DNA from 3 places in the Rhodoferax sp. SPJ21 genome. Region 1 is predicted to be linked to each of the others. Evidence: predicted binding sites of a transcription regulator. Region 1 holds the regulator's gene; each other region holds the start of a gene.
The links. The regulator sigma-54, encoded in region 1, starts transcription at its own class of promoters, with help from an activator protein. The targets are predictions, from matches to a motif close to TGGCANGNAANCTGCTTT.
Positions count from the first base shown of each region.

Region 1 (7,476 bases):
ATGACCCCCCGGTAAAATCCGGCCATGCTCTCAGTCAAACACGAATTGCTCGCGGCGCTGGCCGTCGGGCTGGAAAAAATTGCCCCCGGCGCTGGCGCTAAAGCCGCGTTCGAGTCCCCTAAAGTGGCCGCGCACGGCGATTTCGCCTGCACCGCCGCCATGCAACTGGCCAAGCCGCTCAAGCTGAACCCGCGCCAGCTGGGTGAAAACCTGCGCGTGGCTCTGCTGGAGCAGCCAGCTTTCGAAAAATGGGTCGAGGCCATCGACATCGCCGGCCCGGGCTTCATCAACATCAAACTCAAGCCCGCCGCCAAGCAGGAAGTGGTGCGCGAGGTGTTGGCCGCCGGACTCAGCTTCGGCGTGCAGCCCAGCAACAACCAGCATATCCTGGTGGAATTCGTCTCTGCCAACCCCACCGGCCCGCTGCATGTGGGCCACGGCCGCCAGGCAGCGCTGGGCGACGCCATCTGTAACCTGTACGCCACCCAGGGCTGGGACGTGTACCGCGAGTTCTATTACAACGATGCTGGCGTGCAGATCGGCACCCTGGCCACCAGCACGCAGATGCGCGCCAAGGGCTTCAAGCCCGGCGACGCCGAATGGCCCGAAGCCGCCTACAACGGCGACTACATCGGCGACATCGCGCAGGACTTCCTGACCGGCAAGACCGTCAAGGCCGACGACCGCGAAGTCACGGCCTCGGGCAATGTGGACGACCTGGATTCCATACGCGAATTCGCCGTGGCTTATCTGCGCCGCGAGCAGGATCTGGACTTGCAAGCATTTAAGGTGAAGTTCGACAACTTCTACCTGGAGTCCAGCCTGTACACCAGCGGCCGTGTGGACGCCACCGTCAAGCGCTTGCAGGAAGCCGGCAAGACCTACGAGCAAGACGGCGCGCTGTGGCTGCAGTCCACCGACTACGGCGACGACAAGAACCGCGTGATGCGCAAGACCGACGGCAGCTACACCTACTTTGTGCCCGACGTGGCCTACCACATCGCCAAGTGGGAGCGCGGCTTCACCAAGGTGGTGAACATCCAGGGCACCGACCACCACGGCACCATCGCCCGCGTGCGCGCCGGCCTGCAGGCGGCCAATGTGGGCATCCCTCAGGGCTACCCAGACTACGTGCTGCACACCATGGTGCGCGTGGTGCGCGGCGGCGAAGAGGTGAAGATATCCAAGCGTGCCGGCAGCTACGTGACCCTGCGCGACGTGATCGACTGGACCAGCAAGGACGCGGTGCGCTTCTTCCTGCTGAGCCGCAAGCCGGACACCGAATACACCTTCGACATCGATCTGGCGCTGGCCAAGAACAACGACAACCCGGTGTACTACGTGCAGTACGCCCACGCCCGCATTTGCAAGATGCTGCGCGACTGGGGTGGCGATGTGGCGAAACTGCAGGGCGTGGACTTGTCCAGCCTGCTGGTTCCCCAGGCACAGACTTTGATGCTGCAACTGGCCAAGTACCCCGAGATGCTGACCGCAGCAACCGATGGCTTTGCCCCGCACGACGTGACTTTCTACCTGCGCGAGCTGGCCGCCAACCTACACAGCTACTACGACGCCGAACGCGTGCTGGTGGACGACGAGCCGCTCAAGCTGGCGCGCCTGGCCTTGGTCGCCGCGTGTGCGCAGGTATTGCACAATGGCTTGGCAGTTCTGGGCGTGGATGCTCCAGAAAAAATGTAATTGACAGCAAGCATGACAAAACACAAGCAAAGCGGCGGCACCATCCTGGGCTTCATCATCGGGGTGGTGGTCGGCCTGGGCTCGGCGCTGGCGGTGGCGGTCTATGTCACCAAGGTGCCGGTGCCGTTCATGAGCGGCAAAACCCAGGCCAATGGCGCAGACCACGACGCGGTCGAAAGCCAGAAAAACAAGGACTGGGACCCGAACACCCCCTTGCACGGCAAAAACACGGTGCGCCCTGCTGCGCCCGTGGCATCCGGTGCGGTGGATGCGGCGGCCCCGATGGTGGTGCCACCACCAGCCCCGGCGGCGACTCCGGCTGTGGTGCCCGCACCCCCGGCGGCAGTTGCCGCCAAGCCAGAAGCGAAGCCAGAAGCCAAGCCATCGGCGGCCGCTTCCGCGGATCCGTTGGGTGATCTGGCCAAGGTTAAAGCCAAGGCAGCTGCGTCGGCGACTGTGGCCACGGCGCCTGCGCTGGCACCCACGGCTGAGCCGTTTGAGTATTTCGTGCAGGCCGGTGCCTACCGCACGCCCGAAGATGCCGAGGCCCAGCGCGCCAAGCTGGCGATGATGGGCATGGAGGCCAAGGTCACCGAACGCGAGCAGTCCGGCCGCACCGTCTACCGGGTGCGTATGGGCCCTTATGCCAAGCGCGATGATGCCGACCATGCCAAGGACCGGCTGGAAAGTGCCGGTAACGAAACCACCCTGGTGCGAGTGCAGCGCTGACCAGCCCTATTGAAGCTGGTGCCGCGCGCTGAACTTTTGCGCCCGGCGCCGGTCCGACCCCCCACAAGGAGTGATTTGCAATGAAACGTCGTGAGTTTTCGCTGGCTTCAGCGGGTGTGCTGGCTGGTTCCACGCTGGCTGTGGGCCACACCGGTAGCGCCTTGGCGCAGGGCAAGCCGCCCGTGGCAGGCACGGATTATCTGGTGCTGGACAAGCCGGCGCCTACCGAAGCCCCGGCCGGCAAGATTGAGGTGATCGAGTTCTTCTGGTACGCCTGCCCGCATTGCAATGCGTTTGAGCCCGCACTGGTGGAGTGGCTCAAGCGCCTGCCCAAGGATATTTCCTTCAAACGCGTGCCTGTGAACTTTCAAGACAGCTTCATTCCGCCGCAAAAGCTCTACTACACGCTGGAGGCCCTGGGCCAACTGGATGCCCTGCATGGCAAGGTGTTCAACGCCATCCATGTGGAGCACCAGCGTCTGGACAAAGATGATCTGGTGATCGCCTGGGCCGTGAAGCAGGGCCTGGACAAGACCAAGTTCACCGAGACCTACCAGTCCTTCGGTGTCAGCACCAAGGTGCGCAAGGCGTCCCAGTTGCAGCAGGCCTACCAGGTGGCGGGCGTGCCCGCGCTGGGCGTGGCCGGCAAGTTCTACACCGACGGCAGCCAGGCGCAGAACATGCCGCGCGCACTGACCATCGTGGAATATCTGGTGGCCGAGCAGCGCAAGAAAGCCTGATTCCGTCAAGGCCAGAGAGATGAAAAAGCCCGCGTCAGCGGGCTTTTTTCTGGCTACGTCCAACTCAGGGTGGCTGGCCGTTACAATGGATTGCAAGATTCGTGCCTCTATGAAAATCAACACCCTACTCTCATTGCTCTTGGTTTGTTTCGTCGGCCTAGGCGGAGCAGCCCACGCGGAAAAAGCCGACAAACTTAAGCCTATGAATATCGAGGCGGACGCGGCGCGCTATGACGATCTGAAGCAGACCAACGTTTTTACCGGCAAGGTGGTGATGACCAAGGGCACCATCATCATCCGTGGCGCCCGCGTCGATGTGCGCCAGGACGCCGAGGGCAACCAGTTCGGCGTGGTGACGGCCGAGCCGGGCAAGCTGGCGTATTTCAAGCAGAAGCGCGACGGCCTGGACGAATACATAGAAGGCGAGGGCGAAACCATCGAGTACAGCAGCAAGCTGGACAACGTGCGTTTCATCAAGCGGGCCATTTTGCGCCGCCTGGTTGGCAGCAAGGTGAACGACGAAATCACCGGTGAACTGATCGTCTACGACAACACCACCGACGTATTCACCGTGGACAGTGGCACAGCCGGCAGCAATCCCGGTGGCCAGAATGGCCGCGTACGCGCCATGTTGACCCCCAAGGCCGCAGCGTCGGCCCCTAGCGGCACGGCGCCTGCCGGTGCTGCACCGGTGCTGCGCTCCACTACCACGCTGGAGGGCATGAAGAAGTGACGGCGGTGGTGGAGTCGGGAGAAAGCCGCCTGGAGGCGCGCCATCTGCAAAAAGCCTACGGCAAGCGCAAGGTCGTGAAAGACGTGACCCTGGCCGTCAAAAAAGGCGAGGTGGTGGGCCTGCTAGGCCCCAACGGTGCGGGCAAAACTACTTCCTTCTACATGATCGTGGGCCTGGTGCGGGCCGATGGCGGCCATATTTCCATCGACGGCCAGTCGGTGGAGCACATGCCCATCCACCGGCGTTCGCGCCTGGGCCTGAGCTATCTGCCCCAGGAAGCCTCGATTTTCCGCAAGCTCACGGTGGAAGAGAACGTGCGCGCCGTGCTGGAACTGCAGCACGACGAGGCCGGCAAATCCCTCACCCACGCCGAGATCGAAAAGCGCCTGACGGCCCTGCTGCAGGATCTGCGGGTGGAGCATTTGCGTGAGTCGTCGGCCATGGCCTTGTCCGGTGGCGAGCGCCGCCGTGTGGAAATCGCCCGTGCCCTGGCCACCCAGCCCCGTTTCATTCTGCTGGACGAGCCCTTTGCCGGTATCGACCCGATTGCCGTGATCGAGATCCAGCGCATCATCGGCTTCCTGAAGTCGCGCGGCATTGGCGTGCTGATCACCGACCACAACGTGCGTGAAACGCTGGGCATTTGCGACCACGCCTACATCATCAGCGACGGCCATGTGCTGGCCGAGGGCACGCCGTCCGAGATTGTGGACAACGCCGATGTGCGTCGCGTCTACCTCGGCGAACATTTCAAGATGTGATGTCCCGATGAAGCAAGGCTTATCCCTACGCGTTTCACAGCATCTGGCGCTGACGCCCCAGTTGCAGCAGTCCATCCGCCTGCTGCAACTGTCCACCCTGGAACTGAGCCAGGAAGTGGACCAGATGCTGGACGACAACCCGTTTCTGGAACGCAATATGGACGAGGCTCCACGCGAGGAGTTCGGCCTGGCCCAGTCCGATACGCCGGTCAGCACAGGGGAGCGTGAGGCTGAGGTTGCTACAAGTTCTATAGCTGAATACGCAAGTGAATCCAGCGCGGAAGCCCCAAATGATGCTGAATCCCCTTTGACCGGCGGTGACGACACCAGCTGGGATGGCGACGGCACTTCCGAGATCAAACCCGACGACAGCGAATGGGGTGGCGATGCCCCGGCGCGCCAGAACAACCTGGGCGATGACGGCGAGATGGACGCCACCGAGCTGGCCCGCAACCAGGAGTCGCTGACCAGCTATTTGCACCGCCAGGCCCTGGCCCTGCGGCTGGGCGAGGTGGACCAGGCTGCGCTGCGCTTTTTGATCGAGTCGCTGAACGACGACGGCTACCTGGAAGACGATTTCGAAACCCTGGCGCGTGGCCTGGCCGGCGACGACGCCGAGAGCGTGGAAGAGCTGGTACACCGCTTCACCGTGGCGCTGAGCTTGCTGCAAAGCCTGGAGCCGGCGGGCGTGGGCGCACGGCATCTGGGCGAATGCCTGTTGCTGCAGCTGCAGAGTTTGCAGTCCGTGCTGGGCGAGGACCCTGCACGCAAGGTGGCTATGCGCATCTGCCGCCAGTCCATGGATCTGCTGGCCCGGCGCGACGTGAAGCGCCTGGCCCAGCTGTGCCGCGCCACCGAGACCGACATCAAGGCCGCCATGGCGCTGATCGCTAGGCTGGAGCCCAAGCCGGGGCGGCGCTTTGTCGATGTGGAGCGCAACATCGTGGTGCCCGACGTGATTGTGGTCAAGGTCGGGCGTGGTGGCCAGGCCCGCTTCCGCGTGCAGCTGAATGCCGAGGTCATGCCGCGCTTGCGCGTGCACGACATCTACGCCAATGCGCTGCGCCAGCACAAGGGCGGCGGCAAGGACTCGTCGAACAATGCCGCGCTGCAGCAACGCTTGCAGGAGGCGCGCTGGTTCATCAAGAACATCCAGCAGCGCTTTGACACCATCTTGCGGGTCAGCAACGCTATCGTCGAGCGGCAGAAGAACTTCTTCAGCCACGGTGCGTTGGCCATGCGCCCCCTGGTGCTGCGCGAGATCGCCGACGAGCTGGGTCTGCACGAGTCCACCATCAGCCGCGTCACCACCGCCAAATACATGGCCACGCCCTACGGTACCTTCGAGCTGAAGTATTTCTTCGGTTCGTCCCTGGGGACCGAGACCGGCGGCAATGCGTCCAGCACTGCGGTGCGCGCGCTGATCAAACAGTTTGTTTCGTCTGAAGACCCCAAGAAGCCGCTCAGCGACAGCCAGCTGTCCGACATGCTGAAAGAGCAGGGCATTGAATGCGCGCGCCGCACCGTGGCCAAGTACCGCGAAGCGCTCAGAATTGCTCCGACGAATCTGCGCAAGGCTTTGTAATGGACGGCACCGGACAAGCCCGGTGACGCTATGAAACGATTGATATGAACCAACTTCAACTATTTTTACCCTGCGCCGCCGGCGTGGAAGAGCTGCTGGCCGAAGAGGTGCATGGCATTACCGGCCTGCAGGGCGAAGACCTGCGCGTGATGCGGGGCGGCACGCTGGTGCGTTCCTCCTGGCGCGACGCGATGCGCCTGAATCTGCACAGCCGCCTGGCGCAGCGTGTGCTGATCGAGCTGTCCAACACCGAATACCGCAGCGAAAAAGACCTGTACGAAGCCGCCAGCAATGTGGCCTGGGAGATCTGGTTCACGCCCAAGCAAAGCTTCAAGATCGAGGTCACGGCCCAGCACAGCCCGCTGAATTCGCTGAACTTCGCCGCGCTCAAGGTGAAGGACGCGGTGGCCGACCGCTTCCGCTTCAAGACCGGCGTGCGCCCTGACGTGAACGTGCAGTGGCCCGATGTGCGCATCTACCTGCACCTGACCACCGAGCGCGCCACCATCTACATCGACACCTCGGGCGACGCGCTGTTCAAGCGCGGCTGGCGTGAAGACAAGGGCGACGCGCCGCTGAAAGAGACGCTGGCTGCGGCCATGATCGCCGCCAGCGGCTGGGACGGCACCACGCCCCTGTACGACCCCTGCTGCGGCAGCGGCACCATCGCGATCGAGGCCGCGCAGATCGCCTGCAATATTGCGCCCGGCAGCCTGCGCCGCTTTGGCTTTGAGAAGCTGCTGCCGTTCCAGCCCCATGTGTGGTCCATCATCCAGGACCAGGCCCACGAGGCTGAGCACGAGCCCCAGACGCAGATCTTCGGCAGCGATGTGGCCTTCCGCATGGTCGATTTCGCGACCCGCAATGCCGAGCGCGCGGGTGTCAGCGGTGTGGTCGAGTTCCGTGGCGGCGATGCCTTGCAGCGCATGCCGCCAGCCGAGTCCGGCGTGATGCTGCTGAACCCGCCCTACGGCGAGCGGATTGAAGTCGCCGGTGTCGCTGGCCGGCGCGAAGCCGCGCAGACCGAAGACGGCAGCGCCGACTTCTTCCCCCAGCTGGCCACCCACTGGAAGCGCAACTACGCCGGCTGGACCGCCTGGATGCTGACGCCCGACCTCAAGCTGCCGGGCAAGATGCGCCTCAAAGAGTCGCGCCGCGTACCGATGTGGAACGGCCCCATCGAATGCCGCCTGTTCCGCTTCGACATGGTTGCTGGCTCTGCACGTCGTG
Region 1 covers NZ_JBYZMO010000002.1:3,318-10,793, reverse strand. The annotation lists gene argS (arginine--tRNA ligase) at 25-1,698, shown strand; gene AC4BBN_RS07800 (SPOR domain-containing protein) at 1,711-2,427, shown strand; gene AC4BBN_RS07795 (thiol:disulfide interchange protein DsbA/DsbL) at 2,508-3,167, shown strand; gene lptA (lipopolysaccharide transport periplasmic protein LptA) at 3,277-3,900, shown strand; gene lptB (LPS export ABC transporter ATP-binding protein) at 3,909-4,661, shown strand; gene AC4BBN_RS07780 (RNA polymerase factor sigma-54) at 4,669-6,246, shown strand; gene AC4BBN_RS07775 (THUMP domain-containing class I SAM-dependent RNA methyltransferase) at 6,291-7,476, shown strand, end outside.

Region 2 (7,476 bases), on a different contig from region 1:
GCCCGTGAAAGTGACTGCAGCCCCGGCCTCGCGCAAGGCCTGGGCATCCACATGGCCAGAGGTGTCCGGCGCATAGCCGAACACCGTGGCCCCTGCCGCCACACCCGCGCGCACGCCGGTCACCGTGTCCTCCACCACCGCGCAGCGCCCGGGCCTGGCTTGCAGGGCAGCTGCCGCTGCCAGGTAGACATCGGGCCAGGGCTTGGACCGGGGCATTTCATGGCCGCTGAAGACCCGACCTTCGAAGTATTCAATCAACCCGACCTTGCGCAGCTGCAATTCAACCTTGATGCGGTCCGCCCCGGACGCGCAGGCGATGCGGCCGGCATAACCCGTGTGGATGGCGTGTACCGCCGAGTGGATATGGGGCACGGCCTCCAGCTGGTCTTGCAGAGTCTGGTTGCGCCGGGTGCGGAACTCCGCCATCCAGGCATCGGTCACGGGGCGGCCGGTGCGGGCTTCGATCGCGGCAACCTCGTCCATCACTGCCTTGCCTACAAAGAAGCGCATGCACTCTGCCGTCGTCATCTCCCAACCCTGGGCCGCCAGCATGTCACGCAGCACGCCATTGGTCAGCGGCTCGGAATCCACCAACACCCCATCACAGTCAAACAACACCGCTTCAAATTTCATGGTTTCGCTCCTTGCGGGCGATGGTAAACGCGTGGGCCAAGAGGCGTGGCCGGCCAGTGAATGCCACGGGCAAGCCTTGGGGGAATTCTTGCCACATTCATTTATGCTCGGCACATGGCCCATTTATTGATTGTGGAAGACGACGAATTGCTGCGTGACGGCCTGGCTGCCCAATTGGGGCAGGCCGGCCACCAGGTGGCCACGGCTGCCAACGGCGCCCTCGGACAAACTCTGCTGGAGACCTCCCGCTTTGACGGCGTGGTGCTGGACCTGGGCTTGCCGGTCATGGACGGCATGCACCTGCTGCGCTGGATACGGCAACGCCAGCTAGCCCTGCCGGTGCTAATACTGACCGCCCGAGATGGCGTGGAAGACCGGGTCGAGGGCCTGAACGCCGGCGCCGACGACTACCTGACCAAGCCCTTCAGCATGGCCGAGCTGGAAGCACGCCTGGGCGCCATGCTGCGGCGCTCACGCCTACCGGCATTCGGCGGCTCGCTGGAGATGCCCACCGGGCGCCTGCGCCTGGACGCCACCCAGCCCCTGGCCTGGCTGGACGACGAACCCCTGGAGCTGACCCAGCGCGAATGGTCGCTACTGTCGCTACTGGTGGCCAATGCCGGCCAGGTGGTGGGCCGCGAAGATGTGCTGGCCGTGTGGCAGTCCGACCCCAACGACAGTACCAACACCGGCTCCAATGCGCTGGAGGTGTATGTGCACCGCCTGCGCCGCAAGCTGGCAGATTCGGGCCTGAACATACGTAACGTACGCGGCCTGGGCTATATGCTGGAAACCACAACTCCATGAGCCTGCTGGGTTTGCCCCAGGGTCTGCAAAAAGACAAAGCGCCTGGCCTATCGCTGAAACGCCAGCTGCTGCTGTGGCTGCTGCTGCCCCAGCTGGTGCTGTGGCTGGTGGGCGGGCTGCTGGCCTACCGCATTGCGCTGAACTACGCCGAAAAGGGCATAGACCAGTCGCTCACCCAATCGGTGCGCTCGCTGGCGCGCCAGGTCAAGCCCATGGGGTCGGGCCTGCTGGTGGACTTCCCGCGTGCCGCGCGCGACATCATTGAACAGGACCCGACCGACCGGGTTAGCTATATGGTGTCGTCGCCACCGGGCCAGTTTGTGCTGGGCAACAGCATGCTGCCCGACCCGCTGCTGGACGTACGGGTGGAACCAGGCGAGCCGCTGATCTACGAAGCCCTGCTGGACAAAAAACCGGTGCGCGTGGCCCTGCTGGAAGTCAACTACGGCGAGGCCGATGCCCCCCAGCGCCTGCGTGTGCAGGTGGCCAAAAGCCTGGCCGTGCAGCAGCGCATCGCCCGTGAACTGGTGGCCGACATGCTGCTGCCCCTGCTGCTGCTGGGCGCGCTGTTGGGCATTGTGGTGTACATCGGCGTGGGCCGGGGCCTGCAGCCATTGAACCGGCTCGAAGCCCTGCTAGGCGACCGCACGCAGCGCAGCTTCACTACCCTGTCACCCATCGAGCTCACCCAGGCGCCGCAAGAGGTGCACTCCCTGGCCGAGGCCGTAAACCATATGTTGGCCGCGGTACGCCGCAGCCTGGGCCAGGAAAAGCGCTTCATTAACGACGCGGCCCACCAGTTGCGCACCCCCCTGGCGGGCCTCATCAGCCAGACCGAGCTGGCACTGACCGAGCGCGACCCGCAAGCCCTGCAAGACCGCCTGACCAAGGTGCACTCCGGCGCACTGCGCAGCGCCCACCTGGTACACCAGCTGCTGTCACTGGCCCGGACCGAGGCCGACATCCAGCAGAAGCCGCTGGACATTGCCGCCCTGGCGCGCGAGGTGGCCCGCGAATGGACGCCACGCGCCATCGCAGCCGGTATCGACCTGGGTTTCGAAGGCGACGACAAGCTGATCACCCAGGGCGAAAAACTGCTGCTGCGCGAAGCCCTGAGCAACCTGATCGACAATGCACTGCACTATGCGGGCCGGGGCGCCGCCGTGACACTGCGGGTGCAGAGCCAGGAAGGCCAGGCCATCGTCGAGGTGGAAGACAACGGGCCCGGCCTGTCCGAGGAAGACCTGCCACGCATGTTCGAACGCTTCTGGCGCGCCAGCGAGGTGCCCGGTGGCTGCGGCCTGGGCTTGTCCATCGTGGCAGAGATTGCGCTGCGCCATGGCGGCTCGGCCCAGGCATTGAGTGTGTTGCCCCAAGGTCTGTGCGTGCGCCTGAGTTTGCCGGCGGCGAAATGCCGGCCTGTATCAGAATCAATTTAGGCCGCAGCGCCGTTTGCACTGACGTTAGAGTTCACCGTTGCGCTGCACGCGGCTGCGCAGCAAAACACGACCAGTAGCCGCATGCGGGACACGCTGGCGAGGGGACCCTCGCAACCGCCTGACCAACCTCCGTGAAGGGCAGCTTCGCGTCCAGCAGCGATGGCCGACACCATTGACTATCCCATTCGGCCCGAGCAATGCCACGCAGCAATGCGGGCCCCGTGTGACCCGCAAAGAATCTCCTCCAACGTTGCCCGCCAAGCGGGCCATAAAAGTGTCGACTATCTTTACGTTACAGACACAAACAAATTAATTAACCAATAAATCTTCTTTAATATCAACAACTTAAGAAACTTTACCAAAATGGCGCAATTAATGCTTCTGGTGCTAAATACCGATCCAAATTTCGGTATTTTTATTCACCCAAGAAAGGACCCATATGACTTTCAAGAAAGCATTAGGCATCGTTGCCGCAACCATTTTTGCCGCACCAACGTTTGCCGCGTCGTTCGTCAACGGCGGATTTGAAGCAGGTGATACCTCGAGCTGGACCGTTGGCAGCAGCGGAGATCGCTCTTCCATTGCCAACTCGCAGATCACTCCGGCGACTTTCCTGCCCGGCGGAAGCCAATACAACACTGGCTCGCAACACTCTGCTGTCATAGCAAGTGGCACCGTAGACCCCAACATCGGTGCAGCACTGGGCTCCACCGTCTACAGCGGTAACTATTCCTACCGCGTAGAAGATACAACCAACGGTGGATACGCGTCAGCTATTAGCCAAACCGTGGCCAACTACAGCGATGCCAATATCTTCTTCGCATGGAAAGCTGTGCTGGAAAACGGCGGCCATAGCCAAAACCAGTCCGCATTGATGATGATCACGCTGCACGACGACACCACCAACCTGGATGTCATCAGCCGCATCTACAACGCCGGAGCTGGCGGTGGTGGCGTGGATACGCGCTTCTCCACGCTGGGTGGGTTCTTCTACACCTCCGACTGGCAAGTCGAGCAACTGCCAATCGACGCGGCCTTGTCTGGCCACACTTTCACGCTGTCCGTGTTGGCAGCTGACTGCGAACCCACGGGCCATACTGGCTATGTGTACCTGGACGGCTTTGGCGCTATCACGCCACCCGTGAACGACGTACCAGAGCCTGCTTCGCTCGCATTGGTCGGCGTAGGCTTGGCTGGCCTGGTGACCACACGCCGCCGCCGGGCGGCAACCGCAGCCTAAGACGCCAGTACCCTGGGCAAGCCAGGGTAGAAGCAAAACAGGTGGCCATGGCCACCTGTTTTGCTTTCTGGCACGGCAATCAAGCCCCTAGCTGGGATTTCATGCGGGCCAAATCGGATTGCTCGGTTGGGTTCAGCTTTTTAGAATCCAACGACTGCATCAAACTACTTGCCTCGCTAGTCTTACCTGCCGCTATATAAGCCTGCGCAAGGTGCAGCCGTGCAGCAGCCACCTCGGGCACCATGTTGACGACGACACGCAAGGTGTCAACCGCATCCTTGTGCTGACCCGCCTGGGCTTGGGCGACGCCCAGCGTATCCAGGATCTGAGGATTATTCGGAGCCAGGTCGGCTGCACGTTGGGCATTGCTCAATGCTTGGGGCTGCTTTGCCTCCACCTGCGCCCAAGCCAGGTCGTTCAACACAATTGGATTGCGCGGATCGCGGCTGGCCATTTTCTGCAGTAGCTCCACCGCCTTGGCCCGCTGCCCTTGCGCGCGCGCGCGTTGCGCTGCAAACCCGACGACAGACGGATCATCTGGAAACTTGCGCATCACATCTGCCAGCTCCTGTTCTGCGCTGGCGCCATTTTGGGTACCGTCCAATACATTGACGATGCGCAAATTAGCGGTTGGCGAACCGCCTGCTTTCACGGCTTTACTGAACTGCTGGATCGCCTGGTCTGGCTGGTTCGCCAATACCAGCAAGTCGCCCTCCAGAAGCATGCCGGTCAACTTCTGCGCACTGCGTGCTTGCAACTCCCTCGCAATGGACAACGCCTCTTGCAGATTATCAGGCCAGGTCAGCTTCGCCAATGTGATGTAGGGGATGGGATCAAACGGACGCTCCGTCATCAAGGCGCGCAAAATAGTGGTGGCCTCCTTCTTGCGGTTGCTCACAATCTCCAGCTCTGCCAACTTCAACCGCCAATCGGCCCGCTGCGGATAGTTGACCGATAGCTTGCGGTATGCCTCTGTTGCCTGCTGCAGGCTTCCTGCACGCTCATACACCGAAGCCAACAATGCCGTCGCCTCTGGTGGCGCATTGTTGGCGAACGCGCCAGTCTGGGCCACACTCAAGGCTGTGTCGGGTTTGCCAGAACGGATATGTTCCTGCACCAACGCCTCGCGTAGGGTGGTAGAGTCTGGCAAGGCAATAACGCCTTTTTCCAGAATGGCCAACCTAGCCGCTGGATCATTTTTCTGCACGCGCAAGAGGCGCGCATATTCCAGGTAAGTTTGCGCCGAAGACGGTTTGGCCTGAATGGCTTTTTCATACCGGGCAAGCACATCCGCCTTTTGCTCTGGCGTTTTCGCCAGCATGCCTAGAGCGGACAACGCAGGCTGGAATGCAGGCTGCGTATCCAACGCCACGGATGTCTCGCGCCAGGCGCCCACCGGGTCCTTTTGGGCATCCAGGGCGGCGGCCATCGTCAAATGCGCATGCGGGTCTTTCGGACTCGCCTTCATCGTGTAGTCGGCCAATTGACGCACACGCGCAATATCGCCCATGGCCAAAGCAAGAGATATGACCCGGTCACGCAAAGCGGCATTGTCTTTATCTGCCTCTGTGGTGCGGTCCAGATATTTGCTGGCCTCACTCCTTTTACCTGCAGCCAGACTAAGTTCGGCCAGCCGCAACAAGTACGCGCCATTGCCGGGCTCGCTGGCACTGAGCTTAGTCAATGTGGCGGTCGCTTCCTTTGCCTGTCCGCGGGCCAGCTCACTCTCGGCCTGCAACGACAAAAAACGCGGGTTGGTCGGCGCTAGTACCAAGCCTCGCTTGATCGTATCGGCGGCATCCGCCGGCTTGCCAAGGCGAATTTGCGACTCCGCCATCAACTGCAGCATCGGCAAGGAATAGGGGTATTGCTGCGCAATTTTTTCCAGCCGCTTGCTAGCCATCAACAAATCGTTCTTCTGCAACTCTGCAGCCGCCACCAACAAGCTCGCCGACAAATGCTCAGGGGCCACACTCAGTACCTTCAGGCCTGCTGCCAGGCTGTCTTCTAGTCGGCCTTGCCGGGACAGCACCAGCGCATCGAGGTAATGAGTCCAGTAATAGCCTGGCGCTAATTTCTTCAACCGTGCACGGATGGCAATTGCGGCGTCCAACTGCCCAACGCCGACCAGGAATTCACCGTACTCACCCATCAGCCCCCTGTGCCAGGGCGCAGCTTTGTAGGCCCGCTCCATCAACTGCAGAGCGGGCTCGCGCTGCCCATTGGCTTCGTAAATACGCCCCAGGCCGCGCAAGACCCACCAATCGGCATTGGACGACGACAAAGACGCGTCCAAGACCGCCAGGGCTTGCTCCCGCTTGTCTTGTGCCAACCACCACTGCGCACGCGAAAGTTTGGTCGCTGGCGTCGCCACAGTGGCAGCTTTCAACTGTTCGTCCGCGGACGCATATTGCTTTTGCGCCACATAGGCAGCGGCCACAGCGGCACGTAGGTCGCTATCTGCTGCGGGAGATTTCAAGTGGCGGTCCTTGAATTCATTCACGATCTTTGCGACGTCGCTGCGGTCCAGCATGAGCAGGGCGATACGCGGCACGAGCACATCCGCATCGCCCCCCGCCTCCAACGCTTTGCGCAGGTGCTGTTCCGTGCCCGCCAAGTCATAGGTGCGCTCCAGCGCGTCCGCAAGCGCCAATCGGGCCTCAACAGAATCGGGCTTTTCCTGCACCGCATTTTTAAATTCAATAACCGCGGCGGGGTAGTCGTCTTTCTTGAGAAAATCTCGCCCCGCCTGCAACGCATCACGTTCGCAGCCGGCTAAAAACGCAGCTACAGCAAAAGCAACGACGGCAGCACGGAAAAGCCCCGAATCAGGGGCACTCATGGGGATAGACATGGGCAGTGTTTTCTCGGCAAAAGGACTGGGCTGAGTTGAAATCAGCATACCACCGCCCCTCGTCAAGCGCCTGCTTAACCACGCCGCCACACCCTAAAACTTACGCAAAAAGATGGCTAAGCCAGGGTACCAACAACGCGCCCATACAAATAGCCTCTAGCGCAGACAGATACTGCACTACAAGCTATCAAATCGATAGTAGCGGCTGCCCATGGCGCAAAGCGGGGTCTTCCGCCCCTAGGCGGAACACCGCCACGGTGTCTACCAGCTCCTGCGACTGGGCCTTGAGGCTGCTGGCGGCAGCCGCCATTTGCTCCACCAGGGCCGCGTTCTGCTGGGTGGTCTGGTCGATCTGCGATACCGCTTCGGACACCTGGGCAACGCGCCCCCTGCCGCAGGGCGACGACGGTACCGCCTAGGCCACCAGCACAGCCTTAAATATGTGAATGAAATAAGCTGCTAGCGCAGGCAAAACCTGCGCCAGCAGCTATTTAAAACATAGC
Region 2 covers NZ_JBYZMO010000001.1:1,366,970-1,374,445, forward strand. The annotation lists gene AC4BBN_RS06225 (HAD family hydrolase) at 1-633, opposite strand, end outside; gene AC4BBN_RS06230 (response regulator) at 748-1,440, shown strand; gene AC4BBN_RS06235 (sensor histidine kinase) at 1,437-2,879, shown strand; gene AC4BBN_RS06240 (PEP-CTERM sorting domain-containing protein) at 3,319-4,119, shown strand; gene prsT (XrtA/PEP-CTERM system TPR-repeat protein PrsT) at 4,199-7,063, opposite strand; partial or broken gene AC4BBN_RS06250 (methyl-accepting chemotaxis protein) at 7,161-7,355, opposite strand.
Region 2: a site for sigma-54 is predicted at 3,244-3,261, ahead of AC4BBN_RS06240 (PEP-CTERM sorting domain-containing protein). Genes of this name have one in related genera too.

Region 3 (7,476 bases), on a different contig from region 1:
CCAAGCTCATCAACGACAACCCACGCTACGCCCAGGCTCGCCAGCAAACCGGCTCAGCCCAGGCCTATGCCACCGAACTCAAGCGTGCCGGCTATGCCACCGATCCCGACTATGCCGCCAAGCTGAACCGGGCCATCAGCACCACGCAGCAGCTGCGCCGGGCCTACGCATAAGAGAGCACCATGGCTGACCTTCTCAATCTCGGGGCGCGTGCGCTGGTGGTCAATGCAACCGCGTTGCAAACCATTGGCAACAACATCTCCAACGCCAATACGGTTGGCTATTCGCGCCAGTCCGTCGTACTGAAGACGGTCGAAGGCCAGTTCACGGGTGGTGGCTATATCGGCCAGGGTGTAGACCTGGCGACCATCCAACGTAACCACGACGAATACCTTACGCGGCAAGCGGCCCTGTCCAAGTCGGTCACCACATCGGACGTGTCCCGCGCCAACAAGCTGCTGCTGATGGAAAACGTCTTTACCGGCGGCAAGAATGGACTAGGCGCGGCGGTCAATGACATGCTGAACGCGTACTCTGACGTATCCAGCGCCCCGACCGACCTGACCGCGCGCACCGTGGTGCTGAGTCGCACCAACGAAGCCGCCGCCCGCTTCAACGACGCAGCATCGCAGCTGGACAATATCCAGAGCGGCCTGACCACCGAGCTGCAGGACAAAGTCACGCAGATCAACACGCTGACCACCAATATCGCCGCCGTCAATGGGCAGATCCAGCGCGCCAAAGGAACGGGGCAGTCGCCCAACGACTTGCTGGACAAACGCGACAACCTGATCAACCAACTCAACCAGTACGTGCAAACCAGCCAGATTGAGGCCGACGATGGCACCGTCACGGTGCTGGCCTCTGGTAGCCAGCCGCTGGTGCTTGCAACGACCGCTGCCGCGTTGAAGGTGCAGGCCGATCCACAGGACGCTTCACGCAGCCAGGTCACCATCGTGCGCGGCAATTCCAGCGTGGTGTTGGACGAGAACATGATGGGTGGCGGCGAAATCGCCGGCCTGCTGAAATTTCAGAACTCCGACCTGGCCGAGGGCAAGAACCTGCTCGGGCGCTTGGCCGTCAGCATCACCACCGTCGCCAACGCGCAGCACAAGCTGGGTCTGGACCTGGACGGAAATCCCGGCGGCAATCTGTTTAGCCCGGTCGTCATGGCGAATGGCGCAGGTGCCCCTGCCAACACCGGCAGCGGCACGGTTGCCGTTGCGGTGGACCCGGCCAACGTCGCCAAGCTGCAAGCCTCCGATTACCTGGTGACCTACAGCTCCAGCAGCACCTTCACGGTAACGCGCAAGTCCGACAACACCGTCATCACCCCCGACGCCACCACCGGCAGCTATGACGGCCTGATGCTGACCATGGGTGGTACCGCCAACGCCGGCGACAGCTTCTTGGTGCAGCCGTACAACACCGCCGCAGCCAAGATCACGGCCGCCTTCTCATCGCCCCGCCAGCTGGCCGTGTCCAGCCCGGTGCAGGCCAGCATGGGCACCACCAATACCGGCAGCCTGTCGGTCGGCAACCTGACGGCCAAGTCTGTGCCCATACCGGCGGCCGTTACGCTGACCTTCACTGGCACCAACACATACACCCGCTCGGACGTGGCCGGCACATTTACCTACAGCCCAGGCACGGCCATTCCCGCCGACACCACGAACCCCGCCAATGGTTGGTCGCTGACCATGGCAGGCGTGGCCCAAGCTGGCGACACTGTGACCCTGGGCCCGGCCAACACCAGCTTCGCCCAGCTCAACGCAGGCAATGCAGGCGCCTTGATGGGCCTGCGTGACATACAACTGTTCGACGGCGCCAAGCTGTCCGACGGCTATGCCGCGCTGATGTCGCAGGTCGGCGTCAAGGTGCAAAGCGTGCAGTACACCGCCGACGTATCCAAATCGATCTCCGACAACCTGGAGACATCGCGCACCGGGGTTTCCGGCGTCAACCTGGACGAAGAAGCCGCTCGCCTGCTGCAATACCAGCAGGCCTACCAGGCATCGGCCAAGATGATCCAGATCTCGCAAAGCATTTTCGACAGCATGCTGCAAAGCATTGGCCATTGATACCCGAGGAGAGTTAGATGAGCAACAGCTTCACCCGTCTGGGCTCAGCCAACGGCTACGACCAGGCATTGCGCAACCTGAGCAGCCGCTATGCCCAGCTCTCGTCGCTGCAAGAAAATGTGACCTCCGGCAAGAAGATCTTGCGCGCCAGCGACGACCCCACCGGGGCCGGCCAGGCCGAGCGCGCCACCACCCGCATTGAACGTATCAAGACGGAAGCCCGCGCCCTGAACAACCAGGTCAGCTCTATCAGCCAGGCAGAGTCCACCCTGGGTAAAGCCAGCAACCTGCTCACCTCCTTCCGAGACCTGGTGGCACAGGCAGGCAACGGTGCCAACAGCCCGGCCGAACGAGTAACCATCGCCAACCAACTGACCAGCATCCGGGACGAACTGCTGACCCTGGCCAACACCAAGGACAGCAACGGCATGCCACTATTCAACGGCCTGGGCAGTGCGGCCACACCGTTCCAGACCAGCGCCGATGGCGTGGTACCAGACCCTGACTACAGCTTCAACGGACTGCCAGGCCAGACCTCGGCCACCACGGTCGCCATCCCCTACGCGCTGGATGGCCGCGCGACCTGGATGGACGTACCGCAGGGCAATGGTGTGTTCAACATCAGCTTGGGCAGCACCAATACCGGTACCGCGTTTTCCGATGTGGGCACCGTGGTGGACGCCACTCTGACGGCCGCCCAGGGCACCGACTACACCATCAACTTCACCGCCCCCGTGCCCCCTGCCACTGGCGCCACCACCTACACGGTGACCAATAACACCACGGCCACAACCTCGGCGGCCCAGACCTACACGGCCGGCCAGGCCATCACCATGGGCGGCATCTCCATGGTGGTGCGCGGTGCGCCAGGCAACGGCGACACGCTGGACGTCAACGCCAATGTGCTGGCCAACCGGCCCAGCATCTTCAGCGTGCTGGACCGCACCATCGACTCCATGTATGCCAAGAACCCAGCGGGCGTCACCACCACCACCGGCGCCAAGAGCACCGACGCCAATTTCAACCAGGAACAGGCCATCTCCCTGGCACAGATCGACAACAGCCTGGCCAAGATCAGCGCCAGCCGTGGCCACGCGGGCGACCTGCTGAACCGGGCCGACCGCATCACCGACGCGCAAACCCTCAAGTCCACACAGGCCGAGAGTGACCGCTCTAACGCGGAAGACATCGACATGTACGCCGCCGTGGCCGACCAGAAGAACCAGCAAACCGCCTACCAGGCCGCCCTGCAGTCCTACGCATCGATACAAAAGCTGTCACTGTTCAACTACATCAGCTGAGCCTTATGCCATGAACGCCACCGTGCTGGGCAGCGTCAGCCTGGGATACCGGCCACTGTGGGACCGGCGCCGCGCGCTATCGGCGGTGCAATTGTTCATAGAAACACGGCCCGACACCGCCGTAGATGCCGCCCACCTGCTCGCCGCCCTGCAGGAACAGGGCGACGCGAGCACCCCACCCTGGCTCCTCTCCCCCAAGTCACCCGAGCTACTGCGCGACCTGCTGGACCAGGCCAGCGGCAGCCGGCACTGGATAGAAGTGCGCGGCGACTGGCTACAAGCCCCCGCCATCAGCGACCGCGTGCAGCGCGCGCACCGGCGCGGCCTGCGCATGGTGTGGCGCGGCGAGGCCGATCTGCTGCCCGGTGGCGCGCTAGAGCGCTGCTTTTTCACCCACCTGCTCTACCTGTCGCCCCAGGCCGCGCTGAGCGCCTTGCAAACCGCAGCGCGCAAGCGGGCCGGTGCCCAAGGCGCGCTGCACAGCCCGGTGCAGGCTGGCCAAATGTACGAAGGCATTGCCAGCCGCCTGCTGATGGAGCATTGCCTGGACCAGCAAAACGCCGCCGCGCTGCTGGGCTGGCCGGACGAAGACATCCTCTACGCCCTGCAGCACAAGGCCACCGGCCCGGACCGCCAGGCCGTGCTGCAAATGATCCGCGCCGTGGACGAAGACCGCAGCACCGAGCACATTGAGTCCCTGCTGTGCGCCGAGCCCATACTCACCTTCCGCTTTCTGGCCTATGCCAACTCGGCCTCTGTGGGCCTGCGCAACACCATCGAATCGGTGCGCCACGGCCTGATGATGCTGGGCCTGCAGGCGCTGCGCCGCTGGTTGTATGAAATCTTGCCCGGCGCCTCCAGCGACCCGAATCTGCGGCCGGTCAAAGCCTCCATCGTGCTGCGCGCCAAGCTGATGGAGCACCTGATGCACGCTGGCGCCGAGCAAGAGCTCAGCCGCGAGATCTACCTCTGCGGCCTGTTCTCGCAAATTGACGTGCTGATGGGCGAGCCCCTGGGCACGGCGCTGCACCGGGTGCCGCTGTCCAGCCGCATCTACGCGGCCACGCTGCACGGCAGTGGCCCCTACGCGCCCCTGCTGCAGATTGCCTGCGCACTGGAAAACGGCCACGGCACCGCCACCCGGGCGCTCTGCCACCAGCTGGGCATGCCGCTGGAGGACGTGAACCGCGCCCTGCTGCGCACCCTGGCCGCGCTGAAGCTCGCCGCCTAAGCCGGCCCCATGCACCGAGGTGGCGCCTACCGCGCCTGCCATGCGTCCCTTGAGAATATATACAAAAAGATGCTCTAGCGCATACAAGAACTACGCCACAAGCTATATAAAACATAGCAATTCAAAACCATAGATTCCAGCAGCATGGCGCACTCGCACATATATGGTGCGGTTCTTGCTTTGTTTTGGCGCATGCCTGTGCAATTCGGCTCTGGCGCACCAAAACAAAACAATTCATCTCTTGAGGAAGCTATGGAAGCACTAAAACAGGGCGCAGACGCCTTGTTCATTCTGCTCGGCGGCATCATGGTCCTGGCCATGCACGCCGGTTTCGCATTTTTAGAACTCGGTACGGTTCGCAAGAAGAACCAGGTCAATGCACTGGTCAAGATCATGGTGGACTTCTCGGTATCCACCGTGGCGTATTTCGTGGTGGGCTACGCCGTGGCTTATGGCACCTCGTTTTTCATCGGCGCCGAGCAGTTGGCCGCGCGCAATGGCTACGAGCTGGTGAAGTTCTTCTTCCTGCTGACCTTCGCAGCCGCCATTCCGGCCATCATCTCCGGCGGCATCGCCGAGCGGGCGCGCTTCTGGCCGCAGCTGATCGCTACCTCGGTCATCGTCGGCTTTGTCTACCCCTTCTATGAAGGCATTGCCTGGAACCAGCATTTCGGCGTGCAGGCCTGGCTGAAAGCCACCACCGGCGCCGAGTTCCATGACTTTGCCGGCTCCGTCGTGGTGCACGCCCTGGGCGGCTGGCTGGCGCTGCCGGCCGTGCTGCTGCTAGGTGCGCGCAGCAACCGCTACCGCAAGGACGGCAGCCTCAGCGCCCATCCGCCATCGAACATCCCCTTCCTGGCGCTGGGCGCCTGGATTCTCTGCGTGGGCTGGTTTGGCTTCAACGTGATGAGCGCGCAAACGCTGGACAAGATCTCCGGCCTGGTGGCGGTGAATTCGCTGATGGCCATGGTGGGCGGCACGCTGGTGGCACTGGTGCTGGGCCGCAACGACCCCGGCTTTGTGCACAACGGCCCGCTGGCCGGCCTGGTCGCCGTGTGCGCCGGCTCCGACCTGATGCACCCGCTAGGCGCGCTGGTGGTGGGCGGCGTGGCCGGCGCCATCTTTGTGCAAATGTTCACCCTGACGCAGAACAAATGGAAGATCGACGACGTGCTGGGCGTGTGGCCGCTGCACGGCCTGTGCGGCACCTGGGGCGGCATCGCGGCGGGCATATTTGGCAGCAAAGCCCTGGGTGGCATGGGCGGTGTCAGCCTGTCGGCGCAGCTGATAGGCACGGCGATGGGCGCGGGCTGGGCTCTGCTGGCTGGCACCGTGGTCTACGGCGCGCTCAAAGCCACCATGGGCTTGCGCCTGTCGGCCGAAGAAGAGTTTGACGGCGCCGACCTGTCCATCCACAAGATCGGCTCCACACCTGACCGCGAAGCCAGCTGGTAGCGGCTTGGCCCCGGAGCCTGCGGGAGGCTCCTGCCACGCGCTAGTGCAAAAAGCTGGCCGGTGCGTCGTGGGACGATTTGAACTTGCCCTGCCAGCCAGCCCGCGAATGGGACTTGGCCGGGGAATTCTTGGCGCGCCGCTCCACCAGGGGGTGCAACTGCTCGTCCTGCCGCCGCTTGTCCAACTCGGCCTTGAGCTGCACCACGACCGCATCAGCCTCTCCATACCGGCTGCGAAGGTCGTCCAAGAGGTTATCCAAACCGAATGCGCGTGTAGCCATAAGTCCACCCCCATGAAAAGTAGCGGACGCCAGTGTAGGTTGGATGCCCCGCCCATGGGTAACAAACTGCAGCCCATGCCATCCACACAGCCCCGAATTCCACGAAGTTTGATGCGCGTCAAACTGCGCACCTGTGCGCTCTTCGCTACGCCTGAAGCCTACGAAAATACATAGAGAAAAGTACCTCCAGCGCAGTAAATACATGCGCAAGAAGCTACATAAGTCATAGCAAATACAGCCAGCACGCGCACCATGCCGGCCGCAGCTTAAATTTTGCCCGCAGGGCCAAACACCACGCGCTGCACCCGGTAGCCGTGCCGGGCCATCCAGGCCGGAATACCGGTGGGGCCCACCATGTGCAGGCTGCCAACTGCGGCGAAGACGGCTTTGCCCTGCCCATGCAGACGGTCTATGGCCTGGGCCATGCCGAGGTTGCGGTCGTCCAGCAGGGCTTTCATTGCGCGACGTTCGCGGTCGTTCTTCGGCAAGCATTCGCACCAGGCCTTGTAGCCCTGCAAAGTGGCGTGATCGGACTCGGCCCACATGCGCACCATGCGCAAAGCGATGCGCCGTGCCTTGCCAGAAGCCATATCGTCCAATTGCTCCTGGACGCCCTCGTTGCGCTCCTCGGCATTGGTGGCCAGCAGCAAGCGCACCTGGTCTTGCGGTGTTTCCAGCCCCACCACCGGCATGGCGCGCGCGTGGGCGGTGGCGGCCAGCTGGACGTCTGCGCCCCAATCGCCCGCATATCCGTCGGCGCGCAGCATGCCGATGGCCAAGGTGGCCACCTGCATTTCCGGCGCAAACATGTCGCTCACAGCGGGGGGCAGGCAGGCTTGGGCCATGGCTTGGCGCAGCCGCGCCTCCAAGGAGGGAGCCAGCACCTGGTCGGGCTGGCGCGCCAAGCCGGCCATCAGGGCCTGGACGGTGGCGGGCACAGCGTCCATTTCCAGCGCCAGCTGCTGGCTCGCGTCCAGCGCGGCCTGGGTCTGCGGACCTGGCCGGGCCCACTCGGGTTTGCCGATATGCATGGTGCCGTACAGGTAGGAGGTGTGGCCGCCCTTGCTGATACGCCACAGAAAACCACGGTCGCGCACCGGGCTGTCTGGCGTGGCCACCAGCGCTGGG
Region 3 covers NZ_JBYZMO010000001.1:1,551,800-1,559,275, forward strand. The annotation lists gene flgJ (flagellar assembly peptidoglycan hydrolase FlgJ) at 1-173, shown strand, start outside; gene flgK (flagellar hook-associated protein FlgK) at 183-2,081, shown strand; gene flgL (flagellar hook-associated protein FlgL) at 2,099-3,382, shown strand; gene AC4BBN_RS07125 (HDOD domain-containing protein) at 3,393-4,613, shown strand; gene AC4BBN_RS07130 (ammonium transporter) at 4,866-6,068, shown strand; gene AC4BBN_RS07135 (hypothetical protein) at 6,109-6,315, opposite strand; gene AC4BBN_RS07140 (TraB/GumN family protein) at 6,615-7,476, opposite strand, start outside.
Region 3: a site for sigma-54 is predicted at 4,778-4,795, ahead of AC4BBN_RS07130 (ammonium transporter). Genes of this name have one in related genera too.